DNA from 2 places in the Cupriavidus sp. CuC1 genome. Region 1 is predicted to be linked to the other one. Evidence: predicted binding sites of a transcription regulator. Region 1 holds the regulator's gene; the other holds the start of a gene.
What was found. The regulator FNR, encoded in region 1, switches genes on or off when oxygen is low (the NO sensors DNR and NnrR bind a similar motif). The targets are predictions, from matches to a motif close to TTGATNNNNATCAA.
Positions count from the first base shown of each region.

Region 2: the regulator FNR is predicted to act here: its motif matches at 5,958-5,971, upstream of hemN (oxygen-independent coproporphyrinogen III oxidase).

Region 1 covers NZ_JBIUHC010000194.1:7,336-16,427, forward strand. The annotation lists partial or broken gene ACGLHR_RS44995 (helix-turn-helix domain-containing protein) at 292-418, shown strand; gene ccoN (cytochrome-c oxidase, cbb3-type subunit I) at 559-2,007, shown strand; gene ccoO (cytochrome-c oxidase, cbb3-type subunit II) at 2,027-2,704, shown strand; partial or broken gene ACGLHR_RS45010 (cbb3-type cytochrome oxidase subunit 3) at 2,708-2,842, shown strand; gene ccoP (cytochrome-c oxidase, cbb3-type subunit III) at 2,927-3,856, shown strand; gene ccoG (cytochrome c oxidase accessory protein CcoG) at 3,912-5,411, shown strand; gene ACGLHR_RS45025 (hypothetical protein) at 5,480-5,698, shown strand; gene ACGLHR_RS45030 (hypothetical protein) at 5,701-5,946, shown strand; gene fnr (fumarate/nitrate reduction transcriptional regulator Fnr) at 6,033-6,758, opposite strand; gene ACGLHR_RS45040 (sulfite exporter TauE/SafE family protein) at 7,060-7,824, shown strand; gene scpB (SMC-Scp complex subunit ScpB) at 8,415-9,092, shown strand, end outside.
Region 2 covers NZ_JBIUHC010000004.1:110,048-119,139, forward strand. The annotation lists gene ACGLHR_RS02815 (UvrD-helicase domain-containing protein) at 1-673, shown strand, start outside; gene ACGLHR_RS02820 (protocatechuate 3,4-dioxygenase) at 934-1,719, opposite strand; gene ACGLHR_RS02825 (hypothetical protein) at 1,709-2,341, opposite strand; gene ACGLHR_RS02830 (response regulator) at 2,762-3,493, shown strand; gene ACGLHR_RS02835 (ATP-binding protein) at 3,465-4,649, shown strand; gene ACGLHR_RS02840 (ABC transporter substrate-binding protein) at 4,681-5,823, opposite strand; gene hemN (oxygen-independent coproporphyrinogen III oxidase) at 6,211-7,623, shown strand; gene ACGLHR_RS02850 (c-type cytochrome) at 7,685-8,566, opposite strand; tRNA gene ACGLHR_RS02855 (tRNA-Arg) at 8,955-9,030, shown strand.

The DNA.
Region 1 (9,092 bases):
ACCACGAATCCCTGGGCATTGGCAGCGTCGTGGTGCCCTGAACCGGTAACGGCACGAGTCCGTTAGAATCCGGGGCCGTACGACGAAACCATTGGGGTTCCCAATGTCGCCATGCCAGCCTCCTGCAAGGATCGCTTTCTTTTGGTTACTTTTCTTTACGAGTAAAGAAAAGTGACATCTCACACGTTCTAAAACGGCAACACCGCACAGCCGCGCCAGCAGCTAGAAGCATCAAAACCCCGCCCTAGAGAGACACCCCCGCGTGAAGACGAGCGGTCCCAACTTGCCTCGATGGCGCGTTCGCGGAGTTTCCCGGCGTCGCTGGTTGCACGGGCACGCATCGCTTTTGGTTTCTGCAGCGGGCGAGCCAAATAGTGAGATAGCCAAGCGACTGCAGGTTACGCGTGCCACGGTGGGCATCAGAACCCAACCCGAAACGCCTCCTACGCCTCCAGGTTCCCCCCATTCCCATACCGCTTGATACAGATCAAGACGCCCATCCCCCTCTTTTCCTACAGTCACAACATCAATTCATGTTTATCCAATCTGGGGGTCTGAATGGCTGTCACCGCCGCGTATTCTCGCGCCGACACCTTCAATTACGGCGTCGTGCGGCAGTTTGCCGTCATGACGGTAGTCTGGGGGATTGTCGGTATGGCCGTAGGCGTTCTGCTCGCGGCACAGTTGATCTGGCCGGAGCTTAATTTCGACACGCCGTGGTTGTCCTTCGGACGCCTGCGCCCGCTGCACACCAATGCGGTCATCTTCGCCTTCGGCGGCAGCGCGTTGTTCGCCACCTCCTACTACATCGTGCAGCGCACCTGCCAGGCGCGGCTGTTCTGTGGCCCGCTGGCGGCATTCACGTTCTGGGGCTGGCAACTGGTGATCGTGGCCGCGGTTATCACGCTGCCGCTGGGCATCACCAGCTCGAAGGAATATGCCGAGCTCGAATGGCCGATCGACATCCTGATCACGCTGGTGTGGGTGGCCTACGCCATCGTGTTCTTCGGCACCATCATGAAGCGCAAGACCCGGCACATCTACGTGGCCAACTGGTTCTTCGGCGCCTACATCCTGACCATCGCCATCCTGCATATCGTCAACAACGCCGAGATGCCGGTGGGCATGTGGAAGTCCTACTCGGCCTATGCCGGCGTGCAGGACGCCATGGTGCAGTGGTGGTACGGCCATAACGCGGTGGGCTTCTTCCTGACCACCAGCTTCCTGGGCATGATGTATTACTTCATCCCCAAGCAGGCCGGCCGCCCGATCTATTCCTACCGCCTGTCGATCGTTCACTTCTGGGCGCTCAACTTCACCTATATGTGGGCCGGTCCCCACCACCTGCAGTTCACGTCGCTGCCGGACTGGGCGCAATCGCTCGGCATGGTGTTCTCGCTGATCCTGCTCGCGCCTTCGTGGGGCGGCATGATCAACGGCATCATGACCTTGTCGGGTGCCTGGCACAAGCTGCGCACCGATCCCATCCTCAAGTTCCTGGTGGTGGCGCTGTCCTTCTACGGTATGGCGACCTTCGAGGGCTCGATGATGTCGATCAAGACCGTCAACGCGCTGTCGCACTACACGGACTGGACCATCGGCCACGTGCACTCCGGCGCGCTGGGCTGGGTCGCGATGATCTCCATCGGCTCGCTCTACTACCTGATCCCGCGGCTCTTTGGCCAGAAGGAGATGTACAGCGTGCGCCTGATCGAGCTGCACTTCTGGATCGCCACCATCGGCGTGGTGCTGTACATCGCCTCGATGTGGATCGCCGGCGTGATGGAAGGCCTGATGTGGCGCGCCACGCAGCCCGACGGCACCCTGACCTACGCTTTCGTGGAAGCGGTCAAGGCCAAGTATCCCTTCTACCTGATCCGCTTGCTGGGTGGCCTGTGTTTCCTCTCGGGCATGCTGCTGATGGCCTACAACGTGGCCCGGACCATCATCGGCAAGCCCGCGGTGGACGCACTGATCCCGGCCAGCGTTGCCGCCTCCGCCCATTGATCATTCCAGGATAGAAACGATGTCCGAAAAACGAAGCTTCTTTACGCACGAGACCCTGGAGAAGAACATCGGCTGGCTGATCCTGTGCACCATCCTGGTGGTCAGCATCGCCGGGCTCGTCCAGATCGTGCCGCTGTTCTTCCAGCACTCCACCACCGAGCCCGACGCGGGGATCAAGCCGTACTCCGCGCTGCGCCTGATGGGCCGCGATATCTATATCCGCGAGGGCTGCGTGGGCTGCCATTCGCAGCAGGTGCGCACGCTGCAGGGCGATGTCGAGCGCTATGGCCACTACTCCACGGCTGGCGAGTCGGTCTACGACCATCCCTTCCTGTGGGGCTCCAAGCGTACCGGTCCCGACCTGGCGCGCGTGGGCGGGCGCTACTCCGACGACTGGCAGCGCATCCACTTGCGCAACCCGCGCGACGTGGTGCCCGAATCGGTGATGCCGTCCTACCCGTGGCTCGAGAAAGCCCCGCTGCAGGCCAACGATGTCCGCGACCGCATGCGTGCGCTGCGCCGCCTCGGCGTGCCGTACACCGACGCCGAGATCGAGCAGGCGCCCGCCACGCTGGCCGGCAAGACCGAGGAAGACGCGATGGTCGCCTACCTGCAGGAGCTTGGCATCGCCAAGCGCAATGTGCGCGTGGATACCGCGGCCGCGGCGCAGCCCGCGGCCACGCAGGCCAAGGAGTAAGCCATGGCAATGATCACCGCGCTTTCCACCGTGGTCTCGATGGCTGCCTTCATCGCCATCTGCTGGTGGGCCTGGTCGTCCGGGCGCAAGGCCGCCAACCAGGAGTCGGCCATGCTGCCGTTCGCCTTGCCCGCCGAGCCGCTGGACGAGAACGTCGATGCCGGCTACCGCATCGCGCGCCATGCCGGCGGCGCAAACAACACCAAGCAGGAATACTGAGTCATGAGCGACTTCTTCACGGATTTCTGGAGCTACTACATTGCCGCCATCGCGCTGGTCGGCATCGTCTGGTGCGTGTGGCTGCTGTTCTCCCAACGCAAGGTCACCAAGGTCGCTGGCGCCGCCGAAGACACCGGCCACGTGTGGGACGGCGACCTGCGCGAGCTGAACAACCCGCTGCCGCGCTGGTGGATGTGGATGTTCCTGCTGGCGTGCATCTTTGGCCTGGGCTACCTGGTGCTGTACCCCGGCCTGGGTTCCTACGCCGGCGTGCTCAAGACCTCCAGTCGGGTCGAGTTGGAGGCGCATCGCCAGGCGGCCGAGCAACTGCAGCGGGAGGTCTATGGCAAGTACATGCACATGGACGTCAAGCAGGTGGCGGCCGACCCGGCGGCGCGCGAGATCGGGCAACGCCTGTTTCTCAACTACTGCGCGCAATGCCACGGCTCCGATGCGCGCGGCAGCCGCGGCTTTCCCAACCTGACCGATAACGACTGGCTGTACGGCGGGGATCCCGAGACCATCGCGCAGACCATTACCAAGGGCCGCAATGGCGTGATGCCGTCGTTCGCCTCGACCATCGACGGCAAGCTCGCCGGCGACGTGGCGCAATACGCGCGTTCGCTCTCCGGCCTGGCTTACGACCCGATCCGCGCCTCGCGCGGCGAGAGCACGTTCAAGTCCACCTGCGCGGCCTGCCACGGTTCCACCGGCAAGGGCAACCAGGCGCTTGGCGCGCCCAACCTGTCGGACCGCGTGTGGCTGTACGGCAGTTCGGAGGCCAGCATCGTCGACGCGATCCTGAAGGGCCATAACAACCATATGCCGGCGCACGAAGAAATCCTCACGCCGGAGCGTATCCGCATGTTGACCGCCTATGTCTGGGGCCTGTCCAACACCGGGAGCGGCGCAGGCGAGGGGAGCAGGCAATGAGCCACCACGCTTGTGCTTGTCGGCCGGGCCCGCACCGCGGCGGGGGTGATCGCCGATGAACGCCCCCGGACCGGAGCCGCTTGGATCAAACGGGCCCGCATGGGCGCCGCATCGAGAGCCCGCAGCCGCGACGGCGGATGAGCAGACTTCGGATGAGACCCTGTATGAAGTCCGCCGCAAGATCTATCCGCGCTCGGTGTCGGGCGCGTTCTCGAGCTGGCGGGTCTGGATGGTGGTCCTGACCCAGCTGTTCTTCTATGGCATGCCCTGGCTGCAGTGGAACGGCCGCCAGGCCATGCTGTTCGATCTCGGCGCGCGCAAGTTCTATATCTTTGGCCTGGTGCTGTGGCCGCAGGACGTGATCTACCTTGCCGTGCTGCTGGTGATCTCCGCGCTCTCGCTGTTTCTCTTCACGGCGATCGCGGGGCGGCTGTTCTGCGGCTACGCGTGTCCGCAGACGGTGTACACCGAGATCTTCATGTGGATCGAGCGGCATGTGGAGGGCGACCGCTTTGCCCGCATCCGCCTGGACGGCGATCCGTGGAGCGCACGCAAGCTGCGCCTGAAGGCGACCAAGCACGCGCTCTGGATCGTGATCGCGCTGTGGACGGGCATTACCTTCGTCGGCTACTTCTCGCCCATCCGCGCGCTGGGCGGGCAGGTGCTGAGCCTCTCGCTGGGCCCGTGGCAAACGTTCTGGATGCTGTTCTATTCGTTCGCCACCTGGGGCAACGCCGGCTTCATGCGCGAGCAGGTCTGCAAGTACATGTGCCCGTATGCACGCTTCCAGAGCGTGATGGTCGATCGCGACACCTATGTGGTCACCTATGACGTGGGCCGTGGCGAGCCGCGCGGCAGCCGCTCGCGCAAGGCGGACCACAAGGCAGCGGGGCTGGGCGCGTGCGTGAATTGCAGCATCTGCGTGCAGGTCTGTCCCACCGGCATCGATATCCGCGATGGCCTGCAGTACGACTGCATTGGCTGCGGCGCCTGCATCGACGCCTGCAACCAGGTCATGGACAAGATGGCGTACCCGCGCGGGCTGATCCGTTATACATCCGAGAACGCCATGCGCGGCGCGCTCTCCGAGACCGTGGCGCGCAAGCGCCTGGTGCGGCCGCGCACGGTGATCTACTCGGTGATCTGGCTGGCGCTGGTCGTCGGCTTCATGGCCTCGCTGGCCATGCGCACGCCGCTCAAGGTCGACATCATCCGCGACCGCGGCGCGCTGGGGCGGGAAGTGGAAGGGCGCTGGATCGAGAACGTGTACCGGCTGCAACTGATCAACACGACCGAGGCGCCGATGCGCGTCGCCGTCAGCGCGGGCAGCAATGCGCTGAAGGGCTTGGCCGTGGAGTATGACCACGCTGCCGGCAACCTGGAGCCCACGTCCAATCGCTTGGTTCCCATCCGGGTGCGCGTGCCGATCGAGTCAGCGGAGCAGGGCACGCACAGGATCGAGGTCACGGTGACCGCGGTGCCCGATGAGGGCACGGGGAGCCATGGCGCAGAGATTCGACAGAGCACCAGCTTTATCGTGCCGCGCAATCTATGAGGCGGCACGGCACGCTGGATGCACCGATCCATACGCAACATGCGCGATCTAGATCTACAGGAGGCCAGATGACGCAGCAAAGCAATCCCTGGTGGAAGGAGCCATGGCCGTGGCTGCTGATGAGCGGGCCATTGGTGGCAATGGTGGCTTGCGGGGTCACGATCTGGCTGGCCATGACCCATCCGGACCCGCCCATTGTGGAAGGCGTGTCGCGGCACGGCCTGGTGGTCGAGAAGGCGGGCAGCGCGGCACGCCGGGCAACGCCGGTTGCGGCGCAAGCGAGGTGATCATGAGACTGCGCTGGCTGATGTGGGTGTTGTGGCCCGCCTTCCTGGTTGCCGGGCTGACGACCGCGCTGGTGTTCTCCATGGTCGATCCTGGCGACCTGCGCTTTTTCGGCCAGCCGGTCGAGGCATCGCGGGAGGCGGTCTACACCGTGGGATTCCTGATCGCGTGGGTGCTCTGCTCGCTGTCGAGCGGCTTGACGCTGTACACCATGCCCACGCGGCTGGCGGACACGGACGAGCTGGAATGAGTGCGATGCGCGCCTTGCCGGTTCAGGCCAGAAGGCGCGGCATCACGGCGGGCCGCCGCAGGCGAGGGCGGCTTGCGACGTGCACGTCAGCAGGACTTGTTGACGATCTGCTTGATCCCCACCATGTCGACCAGCTTGACGTGGCGCTGGCGGATCTGGATCAGGCCAGCTTCCGCAAAGCGCGAGAACAGGCGGCTGACGGTTTCGAGCTTGAGCCCGAGGTAGCTGCCGATTTCCTCGCGGCTCATGCGCAGCACGAACTCGGAGGCCGAATAGCCGCGCGCGGACAAGCGCTCGGACAGGTTGATCAGGAAAGCGGCAAGCCGCTCCTCGGCGCGCATCGAGCCGAGCGTGATCAACATGACCTGGTCCTGCGAGATCTCCTTGCTCATCAGGCGCATGAACTGATGCTGCAGGGAAGGCAGGACGTTGGACAACGTCTGGAGATCGCCGAAGCGCACCACGCAGACTTCGGTATCTTCCAGCGCGGTGGCGTCCGATGCGTGCTGCATCTCGCCGAGGCCGTCGAGGCCGACGACTTCGCCGGGCAGGTGGAAGCCCGTGATCTGCGAGCGGCCGTCTTCCATCGTCAGGTGGGTCTTGAGCGTGCCGAAGCGGATCGCGTAGACGGCGGTGAGAGGGTCGCCGAGGCGGTACAGGGTTTCGCCCTTGCGTACGCGCACCCGGTCCTGCACCAGCGTATCCATCTTTTCGAGGTCCTGCTGCGTCATGCCGACGGGCAGGCAGAGCTGGCCGAGCGAGCAGGTGGAGCAGCGGGGCGACATCTCGGTAATAGGAATGGAGGTGAGCAATTGAGGCCTGTCGGTTTAGCGCAGTCAATCAAGCGCGGTGTGGCAGGCGCATTGAGTTGAGAGCTTGACGTTGAGAGTCGTCGATGGGAAGCGCTATCCACATCGGCCCGGCGCGCGGGTCTGTCGGCGGTGCGCTATCTGTGCAGCGCGGCCTGCCGTGCCCGTCGTCATGTTGTTTTGCGAACGCGCGAACTGGCGCGGGCGCTGGGCTTCATGTTGATAGCGCCTCTTGAAGCTGCGGGGGCGCGTTGGGCGCATTTTACCGCGCCGGACGTTGCGATTGTGTGATTGGGAGGAGAAGTTGACCATAGGCGTGCTAATCAGCGTATTTACCCTGGCTTTGCTGGGCGGCGTGCATTGCGCCGCCATGTGCGGCGGGATCGCGCTGGCCGCGGAGCAGGGCGGCGTAGCGCGCGTGCCTGCCACGGTGCTCCGGCGTCCCGGCCATTGGTTGCTGGAACTGCTCGTCATGCATGCCGGGCGCCTCAGCATGTATGCGGTGCTGGGGGGCTTGCTTGGCGCCCTGGGGGCTGGCGTCTGGGGGGCGCAGTACCTGCCGCTGCAGCGCTGGCTGTTTGGGGTGGGCAGCGTGATGCTGGTGTTGTCGGGCCTGTGGATGTTGCGCGGGCGGACCATGGGTACTGGCTGGCTGGAGCGGCTTGCCGCCCGCGCCGCGGGCGGCTTGCTGCGCGGCCTTGGCGCCGTCGGCGCGTGCTTGCCGGCCGTGGCCCGGGCGCGGGGGCAGGGGCGGTTGCTGCGCCGCTACGGCATGGGGCTGGCCTGGGGGCTGGTCCCGTGCGGCATGGTGTACGGCGCACTTGCCATGGCGTTGCTGGCCGGCAATGCCCCGTCTGGAGCGCTGGTGATGGCCGTGTTTGGCCTGGGCACCCTGCCGAACCTGCTGGTCATCTCGGGCCTGTCCGGCTACCTCAGGCAGCTTTCGCGCCGCCCGGCGCTACGGGCCGGCGCCGGCCTCGCGGTGGTGGCCTTTGGCCTGGCCGGGGTGGCGCGCGCGCTGCTTTTGCCCCAGACGCTTGCCGCGCATGGATTCTGCCTGGTCTTCTGAAACGTTGTTCGTGGCGTATCTGTCACTTCCTCGATGAGGTAGCTGTGCGAATCGGTTGCAGGTTTGCCAGGGAATGTCATACAATCGCAAGAACAGCGATATCGCGCAGCGTATTTCATCGTGGCATCGTCAGGTAGCATCCGCTGCTCAGGGATGCATGCCAGGAACACCCGGGCAGGCAACAGCGCCAGGGACCGTTCCCCAACCGCCGTCCGGTTCAAAAGATTCGGTTCAAAAGACCAGCCACGGCAGGGCGGGGTGAAATAGGCCAGCAGGCCCGATATCCGTATTTTCTTGCACCCGGCGCGTTCGATGATAAACGCCGCGCCGGACAGGTCCGCCACATCAGGGGGAAGGCGCGACGCAAGGGCTCCGTCGACTGGCAGGTAAAGCCGGTGGCCGGGCGATCTCCTGCCGGTCAGGTCCGGCACCCGATGCAATAAAAGAAAGCGCACGGCTGGCATGCAACAAGCATGCGGTTGGCTGCGCGGCCAGATGGCGGTGGCAATCCCTACCGCTGAACCCGCAATCTCCAGTGCGCCCGGGATCAATCGGGGCGCAGGTGCAAAGACAGGCTGCACGCAATCAACATGAATACCCAAGAGGCGAAGATCGTCCTCGAGACCGCGCTGATCTGCGCGCAGGAACCCTTGCGCGTCAATGACTTGCGCCGGCTGTTTGCCGACGACGTCGGTGCCGACACCATTCGCGTGCTGCTCGAAGAGCTGCGCCGCGACTGGGAGCAACGCGGCGTGGAACTCGTGGCACTGGCCAGTGGCTGGCGTTTCCAGAGCCGCCCTGTCATGCGCGAATACCTGGACCGGCTGAATCCTGAAAAGCTGCCCAAGTACTCCCGCGCCGTGATGGAGACGCTGGCGATCATTGCCTACCGGCAACCGGTCACGCGAGGCGATATCGAGGAAATCCGCGGTGTCGCGGTCAGCACCGAGGTCGTTAAGAAGCTCGAGGACCGTAGCTGGATCGAGGTGATCGGCCACCGTGACGTGCCCGGGCGGCCCGCGCTTTATGCCACCACCAAGAATTTCCTTGATGACCTTGGCCTGCGTACGCTCGATGAATTGCCGCCGCTGGAAGACATCCAGGCCCAGGCGCAGGTCGCGCTGCTGAACCAGGAGCCAATCGATTTCGAGGCGCTGGGCACTGTGCCGGCGGATAGCGACGAAGAGGCATTCGCGGAACCTGGCGATGATCAGGCCGAGGCTGCCGCAGAGGCTGTGGCCGATGCCGGGGAGGGTGAATCGACCCAT
Region 2 (9,092 bases), on a different contig from region 1:
GGCCAGCGATCCCGCCACGCAGGTGCTTGACGACATGATGGAAGGCATCCACTACGAGGCCTACCTGTACGACACCTTCGACGAGCGCCAGGCCCAGTCGCGCTGGACCAACACGCTGGAATTCCTCGACTGGCTCAAGCGCAAGGGCACCAAGCCGGAAGCCACGGGCGAGGCGGAAGAGGCTACCGGCTTCGACACCGCCGACGGCTTCGGCGACGAGGGCAAGAACCTGCTGGAGCTGACCCAGACGGTGGCGCTGATGAGCATGCTCGAAGGCCGCGAGGAAGATCCCGACGCGGTGCGCCTGTCGACGCTGCACGCCTCCAAGGGGCTGGAATATCCGCACGTGTTCCTGGTCGGCGTGGAGGAGGGCATCCTGCCCCACTGCCGCGAAGACGAAGACATGAGCGACGAAAAGATCGAGGAAGAGCGCCGCCTGATGTATGTGGGTATCACGCGAGCCCAGCGCAGCCTGCACCTGAGCTGGTGCAAGAAGCGCAAGCGCGCCCGCGATACCTATTCGTGCGAGCCCTCGCGCTTCATCGGCGAGATGAAGCTCGAGGAGGCGCCCGCTATCAAGGACGAAACGCCCGCCATGAGCCCCAAGGACCGCCTGGCCGGGCTCAAGGCCCTGCTGGGAACGCCCGGCGCGCCAGGCAAGAACCCGGCATGACCGGCGCCGGCATGGCGTGCCCCATGCCGGTGCCGAACGTACAAAGTCGATACATTAGCCTACAAGGGGGACATGACCCCCGCCCGATGTCCGTCTAACATCGCCAGTGCCTGGCCCGATGTACTGGACCAGGTGCCGCGTCGTTCCGTCCCTTCGGAGCGGCGTGGCCGGGCATTACGCCCGACTTCTTCCCTGTTCAGCGCCTCCGCACCTTAAGTCCGGGGGCGTTTTTTTAGGGAATCCGCCAGATCCTGTGGCTGTCAGGGGCGCGCGATGCCCAGGGTGAATTCGCCTTCCAGCGTGCTGGCCGCGTCCCGCAGGCGGCGTACCCGCAGCAGGTTGGGGCGCGCGCCGGCGATGCCGTCCTGTGCGTTTTGCACTGGCGAAGCGCCCCGCGCGCGATACGCGGCATGCTGGAGGTGCACCTCGCGGTTGAGGGCATCGTCGAAGAACAGCTGGGTGGTCAGCACCTCGGTCTTGCCGAGATGGATCTTCAGGTGGATATGCACCGCGCGCGGCGCGTACCAGCCCGGGTAGATCGTCAGGAATTGCGTGGCGCCATCGGGGCCGGTGGGCTGCACGCCGCGCAGGAAGCGGGAGGCGCTGGCGGGCACGGCGTGCATTGCGCCACCGTCCGGGCCTGGGCCTTGTTCCGGCCCTGGGCCGGGGCTGCCCGCAGGTGGCGGCGGCATGCTGCGCTGGTCGTAGCCGCTGTAGCTGCCGCCGGCATCGCAATGCCAGATGCTGGCCAGCGCGCCGGCCACGGGCGCGCAGCCGCGGTCGGTGTCCACCACGACCAGCCTCAGCCGCAGCAACTGGCCCGGCCGGCCATCGCGGATATCGCGGCGCACCAGCGCCTGGTCGATATAGAACGGGCCCTCGGTCATGGCCGGCGTGAGCAGGCAGGCGGCGGGTTGCGCGGCGGCATCGCCCGCCAGCCCCATCAACCCGGCGCCGAGGGATCCTCCCAGAACGCCGCCGAGGAAGCGGCGGCGGCCTGCGTTTTCCGCGAGCGGGCCTGCGTGGTCGAGGGGCTTATTGGGCATCTGGCACTCCTGGTCGGTGAGGTTCCGCAGCGCCGGGTACGCCGAACGGGCCGTTCGCGCCGAAGGCGCAGGGCATGGGCGCCGGTCCGTGGCCGGGCATCGGGCCTGCCATGGCGCCGGGGAACGGGTGGGGACCGGGGCCGAACGGGCCCGGCGGCGAGCCCGGCATGCGACCCTCCGGCATGTCGCGCAGACGCTTGCGCTGGCCGGCTTCCAGGCTTTCTTCAAACGCGATCCAGCGATCGCGCGCGGCGCGGCGATCCTTGTCGAGCGCGTCGTGCAAGCGGTCTTCCCGCTCCGCGCGGGCGCGCAGCGACGGCTCGAGCCCCTCCGACAGAGCGGGGCCGCCACCTTCGCGGATAAAGCGCGCCTGCAGTTCCAGCGCGTGCGCATGCGCTTCCCGCGCCGCGGCCCGGGCGGCTTGCCAGAGGGCGGCCTGGGCAGGCGTGAGCGCCAGCGCTTCGGGCAGCGATGCGGGTGCCGCCGGCTGGCCGGGGCCGGCAACGGCCGGCGCGCTGGTCTGCAGCGCGTGCGCCGGCAGCGTCAAGGCGCAGGCGCCGCACAGCACGGCGAGGGACGGCAGGGAACGCAGTCGGGGCAGTAAGGCTTGGGGCTGGGTCACAAGGATTCTCCATGGAGGTCATGCGGGGAGAGGCCCGGGATCGCCGACGTGATGCCGATGGCTTCAAGCATAGCGGGGCGCCGGGCTGCCGTTGCCTGCTTGTCAGGAACTTGCAGGCACAAAAGCGGCGGGATAACGACATGACATCTTAGAAAGGCTAGCCCCCTGTTGCTTGAGCGCTTGGTCAGCACGCGCAAGCAATGCCGTACAAAGCGAGTCCCCGGGGCGGGCCGCTTTGTATCAAGCCCGGTACAAAGCGGCCACACCCTGCCTATCGGGCCGTCAAGCCGGGCTGGTAGAGTCAATCCCTGGCGGCGGCCGCCTGCCGGGCCGCCCCGATCCGCTTCCATACCGAAGCAAACCTGCCGCAGACATGCCATACGCCACGCGGCAAACCACTGCAAAGCACGACGAAACCCGATGGACCATTCTCCCGCCACGCCCCTTCATTTGCTGATCGTCGACGACGATCCGCAGATCCGCTCCATGCTGGCCGAGTATCTCGCCACCTTCGGCATCGAAGCCGATGGCGCCGAGGGCGGCGGCGCCATGCGCGCCGCCATGGCCACGCGCGACTACGACCTGGTGGTGCTCGACCTCTCGCTGCGCGGCGAAAACGGCCTGGCGCTGTGCCGCGAGATCCGCGAGCGCGGCGACCTGCCGGTGATCATGCTCACCGCGCGCACCGAGCTGGCCGACCGCGTGGTCGGGCTGGAGGTGGGCGCCGATGACTATGTCACCAAGCCCTTCGAGATGCGCGAACTGGTGGCGCGCATCCACACCGTGCTGCGCCGCACCCGGGGCGGCGGCGTGAAGCGCCCGGCGGCGGTGGGCGGCCACGAACTGCGCTTTGGTAGCTGGCGCCTCAACACCACGCTGCGGCAGCTGGTGGACGGCGAGGAAACCGTGGTGCCGTTGTCCAATGCTGAATTCCGGCTGCTGCTTGCATTCATCGAACATCCGAACCGCGTGCTCGATCGCGAGCTGCTGATCAATCAGGCGCGCGGCCGCGATCTCGATGTCTTCGATCGCAGCATCGACCTGCTGGTCTCGCGCCTGCGCCAGAAGCTGCGCGACGATCCGCGCGACCCGACGCTGATCCGTACCGTCCGAGGCGAGGGCTATGTCTTCACCGGCGCCGTCGAAGCCTGAGCGCGCGGGCTGGGTGGCCCGCCACGACTCCATGTTCATCCGGCTGTTCCTGGTGATGGCCGCGATCATGCTGGCCGTGCACCTGCTCGGCGTGACGGTCATCGAGAGCGTGTTCCCGCGCCCGGGGCATACCGGATTCAGCTTCTCCCCCGGTGACGAGCTTCCGCCTGGGCCGCCTCCGGGCGAAGAGGGGCAGCGGGGCGAGCCGCCGCCGCCGCCGCCGCCGCCGGATGCCGGGGCGCGCGCGGACAACGGTGAAAGCGGCGCTCCCGTGCCGCCCCACCGCCAGCGCCGGACCCATGGTCTGGGGCCACCCCGCCTGGGGCTGCTGTTCCAGCTTGCCGCCATCGTGGCCGCGTCATGGGTGGGCGCGCGCCTGCTGGCCAGGCCCGTCCAGCGCCTGGCCAGCAGCGCCGGCCGGCTTGCCCAGGACGTGCATGCCCCGCCGCTGGACGAAGACAGCGGCCCGGCCGAGGCCCGCGCCGCGGCCAAGGCCTTCAACCACATGCAGCAGCGCATCCGCACCCAGCTGGCACAGCAATCGCGCTTCCTGGCCGCCGTGTCCCACGACCTGCGCACCCCGCTCACGCGCATGAGCCTGCGCATCGAAGGCGTCGACGACAACCGGGTCCGCTATCGCCTGCGCCAGGACCTGGCGGAGATGAACGGGCTGATCGATGCCACCCTGTACTACCTGCGCGAGCGCGACGGCGCCGCCGCGCCGCGCCAGCGGGTGGATGTGCATGCCTTGCTGCAGGCTGTGGTAGACGATGCCACGGAGATCGGCCAGGACGTCACCCTGTCCGGTGACGCCGAGCCGCTGCTGGCCTATCCGGCCGAACTGCGCCGGGCCGTGGTCAACCTGGTAGAGAACGCCCACCGCTACGGCGGCAGCGCGCGCATCGAGCTGGCCGACAGTGCCGAGCGGGTGGTGATCGATGTGTGCGACAACGGCCCCGGCATCCCGCCAGAGGAGATGGCGCGCGTGCTGGAGCCGTTCTATCGGCTCGAATCCTCGCGCAACCGTACCACCGGCGGGGTCGGCATGGGCCTGTCGATCGCCTCGGATATCGTCTCGCGCCACGGCGGCGAGCTCAGCCTGGCCAACCGCCCGGAGGGCGGCCTGCGGGTGCGCATCGTACTGCCGCGCGCCTGAGCCGCGCGCGGCCCGGTGCCCGCGCTACCGCTCACCGTGCCGTGCCGCCGCCCATCGCCGCGAGCTGCACATACTGCGAGCCGCGCGTGCCGTGCGTGAAATCCAGCACGAAGTCGCCCACGTCGACGCGGGCCTGCAGCGCGCGCCGCAGGTCCGCCGGGGTTGCCCCGCGCGGCCCGGACAAGGCCGTGCGCACCAGCCAGGCCGCGCCGATGTAGCCGGCCAGCGTGGCCGGCGAGGCGGGCTCGTCCAGGAACTGCTTCATCCGGCCCACATGCTCCTTGACCACGCGCAGGGTCAGATCCTGCGGGCCCGGGGCGATCTGGGTCAGCACGATGCCGCCGTTGTAGCCGGCGCCAAGAATCTCCCGCGCCGCCAGCGAATTGACCGCGGACAAGCCCACCAGGAAGCCGTACCAGCCCCGCGCCGCCAGCGCGCGGCCGAGATTGCCGTAGGCCAGCGTATCGCCCGCCACGATCACCGCGGCCGGGCGCGCGGTGGCGATGCGCTGCGCCAGCGCGGCAGCCTCGTTGCCTCTTCCGGCGTCCAGCGTGAGGACCTGCAATCCGGTCTCCTGGTCGACCTGGCGCCGCCACGGCGTGCCGCTCGCCAGGCTGCCGGCCGCAAAATCCGGCGCCACGGCCAGCACCAGCTGCTTGAGGCCATAGCTGCGCAACTGCCGAATGGCCGCGTCCAGCTCGGTACGGTAGTCGGCCCGGGTGTACCAGACGTGATCCGCCGAGAGCGACAGCCCCGACAACGGCGCCACGATCTGCACGCCGCGCCGGGCCAGTTCGGGCGAGGCGGCCAGCACCGGTAGCAGGGCGTCGCTGGGACCGAACAGCAATTCAGCCCGCTCGCCGTCGACCAGCGACAGCGCCTGCGCGGTGGCCGCGCGCGGATCCGCGTCGACCTCGCGCACCACATGCACTACGCGCGGCTCGCGCGCGCCGGCGTTGGCCGCGTCGAACATGACCTTGGCCCCCGCCAGGTAGTCGCGCGCGAGGTCGGCCTGGGCGCCGCCGCGGTCCACCAGGTGGCCGATCACCAGCGCACGCCGTGGTGGCGACTGCGCCAGCAGGGAGGCGGGCGCCATCATGGCGCTGCCAAGTGCGGCCAGGACCCGGCGGCGCGGCAGCCGCGCCGGGGTGGCAATCAGGGAAGAAACTTGCATGGGAACCCGCGAGGCCAGGTGCAGAGGAATTGCGTGATTGGGAAGAGCGCCGCGCAGCCTACCCGGCCCAGGTGACACTGGCATGACGCGGGGCATGCCCCCGCCGCGGCGCGCGGCGTGTCAAGGGCCGCGGCTTGACCCCGGTCAACGCAGGCGCGGGCGGCGCGCCCTACGATGAGCCATCGAATCCACGACGAAGGCCGCCCCATGGCTGCAACTGCCCCCGCCCCGTTCTCCAACGCAATGTCCATCCCCATCGCCGCGTCGAGCCCATCCCCTGCCTGCAGCGGCAAATGCGGCGCCGCCTGCACCGGCAAGTCGGCGGCACGGGCCGCGGCGGCGCCGGACCGGCACGCCTTGTCGGACTTTCGCGCGCTGGCGGGCCGCATGGATGTCAACGGCCCGCGCTACACCTCGTATCCGACGGCGGACCGCTTCCACGGCGGCTTCGGCGCGCAGGACTACCGGCAGGCGCTGGCCGATTGCGCCACCAACGCTACCAACGCTACCAACGCCGCCGCGCCGCTCTCGCTGTACGTGCACGTGCCGTTCTGCGAGAACATCTGCTACTACTGCGGCTGCAACAAGATCATCACCAAGGACCACCGCCGCAGCGCCCGTTACGTGGACTACCTGGCACGCGAGATGGCGCTGGTGGCCCAGCAGCTCGGTGCGCGGCGCGAGGTGGTGCAGTCGCACTGGGGCGGCGGCACGCCGACCTTCCTCGATCCCGCCGAGATGCGCCGCGTCATGGACGCGCTGCACCAGCACTTCCGCCTGCTGCCCGAGGGCGAGCACGCCATCGAGATCGACCCGCGCCGCATCGGCGACGCGCAGATGGCGCTGCTGGCGGAGCTCGGCTTCAACCGCATCAGCCTGGGCGTGCAGGATTTCGATGCCGAGGTCCAGCGCGCCATCCACCGCGTGCAATCGCTGGCCGAGACGCAGTCGGTAGTCGACGCCGCGCGCCGGCTTGGTTTCCACTCGGTCAGCATGGACCTGATCTACGGCCTGCCGCACCAGACCACGGCGCGCTTTGCCGCCACGGTCGATCAGGTGCTGGCGATGCGCCCGGACCGGCTCTCGGTGTACAGCTATGCACACCTGCCGCATGTGTTCAAGCCGCAGCGGCGCATCGACGAACGCGCGCTGCCGGCCGCCGCCGAAAAACTCGACATCCTGGTCGGCACCATCGGGCAGCTCACCGCCGCGGGCTACGTCTACATCGGTATGGACCACTTCGCGCTGCCGGACGACGCGCTCGCCGTGGCCCAGCGCGAGGGCCGGCTGCAGCGCAACTTCCAGGGCTATTCCACCCACGCCGGCCATGACCAGCTTGGCTTCGGCGTCTCGTCGATCGGCGCGGTGGCGTGCCGCTACGTGCAGAACGCCCGCACGCTGGATGACTACTACCGTGGCCTCGACGCCGGCGTGCTGCCGGTGATGCGCGGCTTCGCCATGCGCAATGAAGATCACTTGCGGCGCGATGTCATTGGCGCCCTGATGTGCAATGGCGTGCTGGACGTGGCGGCGGTCGAAGCGCGCCACCGCATCGATTTTGCTGCGCATTTCGCGGCAGAGCTTGCGGAACTGGCGCAGCTGGCCGAGGACGGGCTGGTGCGTTGCGAGCCCGGCCGCATCGAGGTGACCCCGCTGGGGCGCTTGCTGGTGCGCCGCCTGGCCATGGTGTTCGACGGTTTCCTGCGTGAGGATGGCCGGCGGATGGAGCCGGTTGCCACCCGGAGCGCTGATGTAGGTACGCCGCTGCCGATGCCAACGCGCTACTCGCGGGTGGTTTAAGTCACCGGAAAACAAAAAGCCCGCGGCATGCCGCGGGCTTTTTTGTTGAGAGTGCTTGGGCTTACTTCGAAGCGTTGGCCATGTAGTCCACTGCGGCCATCACGTCGGCGTCTGGGCCGGCGTAGCCACCCTTCGGCGGCATCACGCCCTTGCCCTTCAGGGCGAAGGCGTGCACGGCGTCCATGCCTTCCTTCAGGCGCGGTGCCCAGGCGGCCTTGTCGCCCAGCTTCGGCGCACCGGCAACACCCGCTGCGTGGCAGGCGGCGCAGACTTGGTCGTAAACCTTCTTGCCCACTTCTGCGGAAGCCGGCGCAGCGGCTGCAGCAGCCGGTGCGGCAGCGGCGGCGGGGGCAGCTGCGGGAGCGGCCGGAGCAGCAGCAGCGGCAGGCGCCGCAGCCGCTTCCGAAGCAGCAGCCGTAGCCGGAGCGGCAGGAGCGGCGGGTTCCGGGAACTTGGCGCCACCGGCGTCGGCCATGTAGACCACGGCGCGGCCGAGTTCGTAATCGCTGTAGTCGTCGGCGGTGGTGCCGGCACGGGCTTGCATGGCGCCCTTGCCGTGCAGCACGGAGTTCAGCAGGCCGGCAAAGCCCTGGCCGATGCGCGGAGCCCAGTCACCGGCGGTGCCGTACTTGGGCGCGCCGGCAGCACCGGTGGCGTGGCAGGCGGCGCAGACTTCCTTATAGACCTGCTCGCCCGTCTTGTAGACGCGCGGTGCGTTCGGGTCCTTCAGTTCGAGCGAGGCGACCGGCTTGATGCGGTCATTGACGGCTTCCGCGGTAGCGGTTGCGCCCGCACCTTCCTTGGCACCGTGTCCGACAAAGTTGACCAGCAGGATGATCACGATGATTGGCACCAGGAAGGCGGCAATCACCACAGCGATCAGCTGCTTGGGGGTCTTGATGGGAGACTCGTGTTCGTCTTGTGCGTTGTGGACGTCGCTCATACTCAACTCTCAATTTTGCAGGAAACCTGTGGCCGCTCGCGATCGGCTGCTTATGTGGCCGCTTGCTCGGTGGCCAATTTCCCCTGGCCAATTGCGCGCATCGGACTATTATCCGGTGCCAACTGCCCCGAAACGGGCCAGCCGGCAGGGCGCGGCACCATCATCCCCGGATCTGATGTGGACGTTGCGCAGCCCCGTTTTTACACAAATAACTCGCGATTATAGCCTCAAAGACCTACCGCATGGAGGCAAAAGCGGCTTGCAAGAGACGTCATCAGGCCGCACTTTTCAGCCTGCCGTGGACGTCTCCCGCCAAACACGGTATCCTATCGGACTTTCCGGCAGCGGCACTCGCGCGCTGCCCGTGTTGTACCTCGTCATACCCTGTGCGCCCGTAGCTCAATGGATAGAGTACTGCCCTCCGAAGGCAGGGGTTGCTGGTTCGATCCCAGCCGGGCGCACCATTCTTTGTTCTTCCCTTCCTTCTTTCGTGCCGCCTCTTCAGCGAGGATATTGAACGCAACTG